DNA from 2 places in the Klebsiella sp. WOUb02 genome. Region 2 is predicted to be linked to the other one. Evidence: predicted binding sites of a transcription regulator. Region 2 holds the regulator's gene; the other holds the start of a gene.
What was found. The regulator Fur, encoded in region 2, represses iron uptake genes when iron is present. The targets are predictions, from matches to a motif close to ATAATAATGAGAACNACTATCAA.

Region 1: a site for Fur is predicted at 1,509-1,531, ahead of fhuE (ferric-rhodotorulic acid/ferric-coprogen receptor FhuE). Genes of this name have one in related genera too.

The regions. Positions count from the first base shown of each region.
Region 1 covers NZ_CP170110.1:1,650,252-1,653,662, reverse strand. Annotated here, with positions in the region: gene fhuE (ferric-rhodotorulic acid/ferric-coprogen receptor FhuE) at 1-1,416, opposite strand, end outside; gene hinT (purine nucleoside phosphoramidase) at 1,780-2,136, shown strand; gene ABOC21_RS14860 (YcfL family protein) at 2,140-2,514, shown strand; partial or broken gene lpoB (penicillin-binding protein activator LpoB) at 2,536-3,172, shown strand; partial or broken gene thiK (thiamine kinase) at 3,153-3,411, shown strand, end outside.
Region 2 covers NZ_CP170110.1:2,162,115-2,165,525, forward strand. Annotated here, with positions in the region: gene ybfF (esterase) at 1-116, shown strand, start outside; gene ybfE (LexA regulated protein) at 250-543, shown strand; gene fldA (flavodoxin FldA) at 694-1,224, shown strand; gene fur (ferric iron uptake transcriptional regulator) at 1,517-1,969, shown strand; gene chiQ (ChiQ/YbfN family lipoprotein) at 2,049-2,381, opposite strand; gene chiP (chitoporin ChiP) at 2,429-3,411, opposite strand, start outside.

The DNA.
Region 1 (3,411 bases), 510 kb from region 2:
GCGCGCGCCGAGAATTAAGTGCAGCGGGTCGGCGAGGGAGAAGCGCGTCGCGGCGTACAGGGACTTCATCCGCGTGGTGTCGTCCTGGGCAAGGCTTTGCGGGTTCCAGTCCGTTTCAGGGAAATTGCCCGCATTGAAGTTATTAAAGCTGCCGATTTCATCCGGGAACACGTTGGCCCAGGAGCTGAAATAGCGATTATTTTGTTTGCTGTAGCTGCCGCCGACGATCAGGTTATGCTGGCGTCCGAACAGATCAAAACCGCCATCGGTAAACAGATCTACGGCATCGACTTTACGTTTGCCGCTGTTCCAGCCCGTCCCGCCAACGTAGTCATAGCCCGGGCCATAGCTGCCGTAGGGGCCGACCAGCATGCCGGTCTCTTTGTTGACGTACGCATCGACGTACATCATTTTGCTGTCGAATTTGACCTCGGAGTGGGTTGCGGTCATGGTCGCCTGCCAGGTATCGGCAAAGCGCTGCTTCAGCGTGACGAAGACTTTGTTGAACTCTTTATCGTTGTAGGCCCAGTCCGGAGAGGTGCTGTGGGCGCGATCGTAGTGGTTCTTGCTGCCGTCGGTATTCCAGCGCGGCAGGCCGCCCCAGGTTGGGCTGTCGACGTTGATTCGCTGATATTCGTAGCCGGCGGAGAGGCTGGTCGAGGTGCCCAGGTCGGCGTCGAGAATGCCGGAGAAGAACGTTTTTTCGCTGTTGTAGCGATCGAGCCAGGAGTCATTATTCTGATAGCCTGCGACAATACGCCCGCGAACGTTACCATCCTCGGTCAGCGGGCTTTGCATATCGGCGACGTAGCGCTGCTTGTTCCAGCTGCCGTATTCGGCGGAGACATTGCCGGTAAACTCGCGGCTGGTGGCATGCTTGCGGATCATGTTGATCGATGCTGAGGGGTTGCCCGTCCCGGTAAGCAGGCCGTTGGCGCCGCGTACGACCTCGACCCGCTCAAAGAGCGCGGTATCGGAGAGCGCGTCGCCCAGGTTCCAGCGGGACTCAAAATAGGTCGGGATCCCATCAACCATATAGTTGTCTATCTGAAAACCGCGGGAGTAATAGCTGCTGCGATCGGAGTCCGCCTGGCTGCGGCTGATCCCGAGCGTGTTGTCCATCACGTCGCCAAGGGTTTGCAGCTGCTGATCCTGCATCCGCTGCTCGCTGATGATACTCACCGACTGCGGAATATCGCGCTGGGTCATCAGCATTTTTGTTCCGGCAGTGGTGGCTTTAACGCTGTAATCCTGCCGCTGTTCGTCGCTGCCTGACGGCGTTGTTCCTTCTACAATGATGGTGTCGTCGGTCGTATCGGCGGCAAGGCCGAGCGTGGGGTAGAGCGCCAACGCGATGCCGACGGCGAGGAGAGACGGCGCGCGGCGACCGTCCCGTGAGCTGGTGGTGAAAGACATTATTAACCCTTAATTAGAAGACAAGCATTTTACGCCGAGGCTCTGTGGCCGCGGTCAAACCATTCCTGAAGTGCGTTGCGTCCATGAGATAAATACAAATGAGAAATATACGCATTTATATTTAATGTGTAAACAGACGTAAGAATGGCGGTCAAAAATGGTCTTTAATCGCTGCCGCCGCCGGACATAATCAGGGATATGCCTAATCCGTCATCAGCTAAGTCCGCCGCGGAGTAAGAAAAAGTGCATTCGGGTTGAAAGAGGGGGAGTAACTCGCTCATACTCTTAGACGAATCCTGTGCGTCCGCGTTTATCTGCAGAGGCAGACCAGAGCACGGTATAAAAATTAATAAGGAATCAGTCATGGCAGAAGAAACGATTTTTAGCAAAATCATTCGCCGGGAGATCCCGTCGGATATTGTTTATCAGGATGAGCTTGTTACCGCCTTTCGCGACATTTCTCCCCAGGCGCCGACCCATATTCTGATTATCCCCAATATCCTGATTCCTACCGTCAACGACGTCACCGCGGAGCACGAGCTGGCGCTGGGACGAATGATGACCGTCGCGGCGAAAATTGCGCGTGATGAAGGTCTTGCCGACGACGGCTATCGTCTGATCGTCAACTGCAACCGCCACGGCGGCCAGGAAGTCTACCATATCCATATGCACCTGCTGGGCGGTCGCCCGCTGGGTCCCATGCTGGCTCACAAAGGCTAATCAATGCGCGCAGCTCATTTCGGCACTCTTCTGGCGGCGGCGCTGCTGGCCGGCTGCGGTTCCCATGCGGAAATTCCGGTGGGAGAGCAGCAGACGCTGGTGATGGAATCTAACGTCTTAGCCGCGGGTATCAGCGCCGATGCGCCTGAGGTTACCGCCTCACAGATTCAGGCCACCGCGACCTCAAGGCTGTTCAACGAACGTCAGGAGCCGATCGTCGTGCATTACCGCTTCTTCTGGTATGACGCCAGAGGATTGGAGATGCACCCGCTGGAGCCGGCCCGCAGCATAACGGTGCCCGCACGCTCATCCGTGACGCTTTACGGCAGTGCGAATATTTTGGGGGCGCATAAGGCCCGACTTTATCTTTATCTGTAAGAGGTAATTGTGATGATGAAAATGTGTCGCTATGCGTTGATCACAGCACTGGCGATATTCCTTGCCGGGTGCGTCGGGCAGCGTCAGGAGCCCGCGCCGGTAGAGGAGGCGCAGCCGAAGCCGGAACAGCCCGCGCAGCCGCAGCCTACGGTGCCGACCGTGCCGGGCATTCCGGCAGTGCCGGCGCAGCCGGGTCCGATTGAGCATGAACAGCAGCCGACGCAGCCGACGCCGCGCGTTCGCCACTACGACTGGAACGGTGCGGTACAGCCGATGGTCGGGCAGATGCTGCAGGCGGGCGGCGTGAATGCGGGCAGCATTCTGCTGGTCGATAGCGTCAATAACCGCACTAACGGGACGTTGAACGCGGGTGAGGCGACCGAGGCCCTGCGCAATGCACTGACCGGAAACGGCAAGTTTACGCTGGTTTCATCGCAGCAGACTGGGCGTTGCGAAACAGCAGCTTGGCCTGTCGCCGCAGGATAGCCTCGGCAGCCGCAGCAAAGCGATGGGCATTGCGCGCACCGTCGGCGCGCAGTACGTGCTCTACTCCAATGCCACCGGTAACGTCAATTCGCCTGAGCTAAAGATGCAGCTGATGCTGGTGCAAACCGGCGAGATTATTTGGTCAGGTAAAGGTGCAGTTCAGCAACAGTAAGCTAACGCGCGATGAGCTATTGTCGCGCTTTTTCCCCCGCTATTCGCCGCTCGACGATCCGGCCTTTGCCGGTCTGAGCGGCGGTAGCTGCATTATCAGCAACGGCACCCGGCGGCTGGTATTACGCCAGCCGCACGATCCTGCCGCGCCCTCCAGCGATTTCCTTCGTCAATATCGCGCGCTATCCCGGATGCCGGATACGCTTGCGCCGTCGCCACTATTTTACTCGCCGCGCTGGA
Region 2 (3,411 bases):
AGTTCCCTCAGGCCCGCGCGCACGTGATTGCCGGCGCGGGCCATTGGGTCCATGCGGAGAAACCGGAAGCGGTATTGCGCGCCATTCGCCGATATCTCTCCTCTTTAGCGGCATAACTGGCTAAAAACTGCCCGACCGCGCCGCAGAATGCCCGCGGTCGTTGGCGCAGCGGTTCGCCTGATGTATTATGGCGCGCTATCTGTGTCGGCAATGGCCCGACAATTTGTTTCCCCGAAGTCACTCTGAATCATGGCAAAAGAACAAACGGACCGTACGACATTAGATTTGTTCGCAACCGAGCGTCGCCCGGGTAGACCAAAGACCAATCCGCTTTCGCGCGACGAGCAGCTGCGCATCAATAAACGCAACCAGCTTAAACGCGACAAAGTTCGCGGCTTAAGGCGCGTGGAGCTCAAGCTCAACGCTGAAGCGGTTGATGCGCTCAATGAGCTGGCCGATGCCCGCAATATGAACCGCAGCGATCTGATTGAAGAGATGTTGATGAACCAGCTGGCGGCCCTGCATAGCCAGAGTAAAGCCTGAGAAACCGCAAAAACAACACTTTCATGTAGCAGAGTGTGCAGTCGGGCGTGATTGCTGTTTCCGCGCCCTTCCCTGTTCTGCTATGATTGCCGTTATCTGCGGGCATTACGCCACTACCACATCATTAAGTTTCAAGAGGTTATTTTACTCATGGCAATCATCGGCATCTTTTTTGGCAGCGACACCGGCAACACCGAAAATATTGCAAAAATGATCCAAAAGCAGCTTGGTAAAGACGTTGCTGATGTTCACGACATTGCCAAAAGCAGCAAAGAAGACCTGCAGGGTCATGACATTCTGCTGCTGGGCATCCCAACCTGGTACTACGGTGAAGCACAGTGTGACTGGGACGATTTCTTCCCGACGCTGGAAGAGGTCGACTTCAACGGCAAGCTCGTCGCCCTGTTTGGCTGCGGCGACCAGGAAGACTACGCTGAATACTTCTGTGACGCGCTGGGAACCATTCGCGACATCATCGAACCGCGCGGCGCAACCATCGTCGGCCACTGGCCAACGGCGGGCTACCATTTCGAAGCCTCTAAAGGTCTCGCTGATGACGACCATTTCGTCGGTCTGGCTATCGATGAAGACCGTCAGCCTGAGCTGACCAACGAGCGCGTAGAGAAATGGGTTAAGCAGGTTTCTGAAGAACTGCATCTCGAAGAAATCATAAACGCCTGATCGTTAAACGGCGCTATCCTGGGATATCGCCGTATTAATAGGTAAAAGCAATAAAACTAATAGCTACAAGTTTTTAACTTTTAATCACATATCTGTACAATGTCCTCTGATTTAACGAGGAGACGTGACGCAGTTTGTAGCCTGTGCCTCGTTTTTGACAGCATAAAAGGCTCGATGCTTGCGGTTTTCATTTCATCATGGCAGTTCTATAATGAAACGCATTACATCGGGTGATTCTCTGTATTACTTCCGCTAATGGAAGTAGATCGTTTAGCAACAGGACAGATTCCGCATGACTGACAACAATACCGCATTGAAGAAGGCTGGCCTGAAAGTCACACTTCCACGATTAAAAATTCTGGAAGTGCTGCAGGGGCCGGATAACCATCACGTCAGCGCGGAAGATTTATACAAACGCCTGATCGACATGGGTGAAGAGATCGGTCTGGCCACCGTTTACCGCGTACTGAACCAGTTTGATGATGCCGGCATTGTTACCCGCCATAATTTTGAAGGCGGTAAATCCGTTTTCGAACTGACGCAGCAGCATCATCACGATCACCTGATTTGCCTCGATTGCGGCAAAGTGATTGAGTTCAGCGATGACTCCATCGAAGCGCGTCAGCGTGAAATTGCCCACCGTCACGGTATCCGCCTGACCAACCACAGCCTGTACCTGTACGGCCACTGTGCGGAAGGCGATTGCCGCGAAAATGAACACGCGCACGACGCGGTGGAAAAATAGTTTCCCGCCGCGTAAGCAGCAAAAAGCCAACCCGAAGGTTGGCTTTTTTTATGCCCGCAAATAGGAGGTACGAGGGAAATCAGGGCCGGGTATTGTTGCGGCGGATCTCTTTCCAGATCTGGTCGCAGCGGGCTTTCACCGCCTGATCGTTGCCGGTGCGGGTCGCCAGGATACACTGCTGATAATCCAGCACGCGCACGCTTTCCTGCGTGGCGAACTGCTGGTGCTGCTTATCCTCTTTAAGAACGTTCAGCACGCTCTGGCAGGCCTGAACTTTATCCGGATTCCCTTCTGCCGTATTGATGCAGGCGCTGTAGGCGTCCTTCAATTTAGTATCTTCTTTTGGCGCCGGTGACTGCGTACAGGCCACCAGGCCCGATGCCAGCATGGCGATGAGCAATAGCTTTTTCATAATCAACCTCACGGACTGGCGGCAGGCTTACGCCCGCGGCTGCGGCATCAGAAAATAGTGAACGGAGCAATAACCATAAACTTCACGTCGCGCTCATCCTGGAAGATATTGCCGTAGCCGCCGCTCCAGCTAGGAATATCGGAGTGGTTGTCGTACTGGGTGAAGTGGAGCTTGAACAACGTTCCCTTCGCCCGGCCATCCTGCACGGTATACATGGCATCGAGGCTGTAGGCCGACTCTTCCAGACGTTTGTCGGCGTTGTAGTAGGCATCTGGCGTCGCCATTTTGCCCGGCTTCGCATCCCATGCATAAACGTAAGACGCGCCAAACGCCCAGCCCGGCATATTCCAGTTTTTCATGTCATACATGGCGCCGAAGAACACGGCCTTTTCACCGTTGGCGTTGAAGTCGGAGCGGTTATCCCACCACACGTCCAGGCGACCGTTAGAAGATGCGTAGGTTGGGGTCATACGCTGCAGGAAGTAGCCCTGCTGGCCCTCGGCCTTAACCCAGGTGCCTTCCAGACGCAGGTCCAGCACGTCGGCAACCTTGTAGCCAAAGGTCAGCGCCTGCAGCCAGGCGGTGCCGTCGTAAATATCGTTCGCGCCGCCGTTGCTGACCTTATCGCGGGTGCCGTAGAACTGATAGCTGGTGTTTAACGGGGTGCCGGCAACGTCAAATTTATAGCTGGCCTTAGCAAAATACTGGTCGATATAGCCCTGAGCCTGGCCAAACGCGGCCTCCAGCACGAGGTCGTTTTTAAAATCATATTTGGCGCCGATGGAGTGCAGATAATCGACTTTCGTCTTCTTATCGTTCTGGTAGAACTCATCCATCTCAATGTGCCACGGCGCTTTGTATTCGTTGGTCCACATGTAGGAGAAGCTCAGCGCGCCAGAGTCGCCGTAATCAAAGTTGGCCCCGGCTTCAGCGCCCTGATAAGTGCCCGGCATAAAGCTCCAGTGCGGAGCCAGCAGCGTTTGCCCGGTTGGTTGAATGTAGCCAGCACGCGCCCACACCGGGCCATACT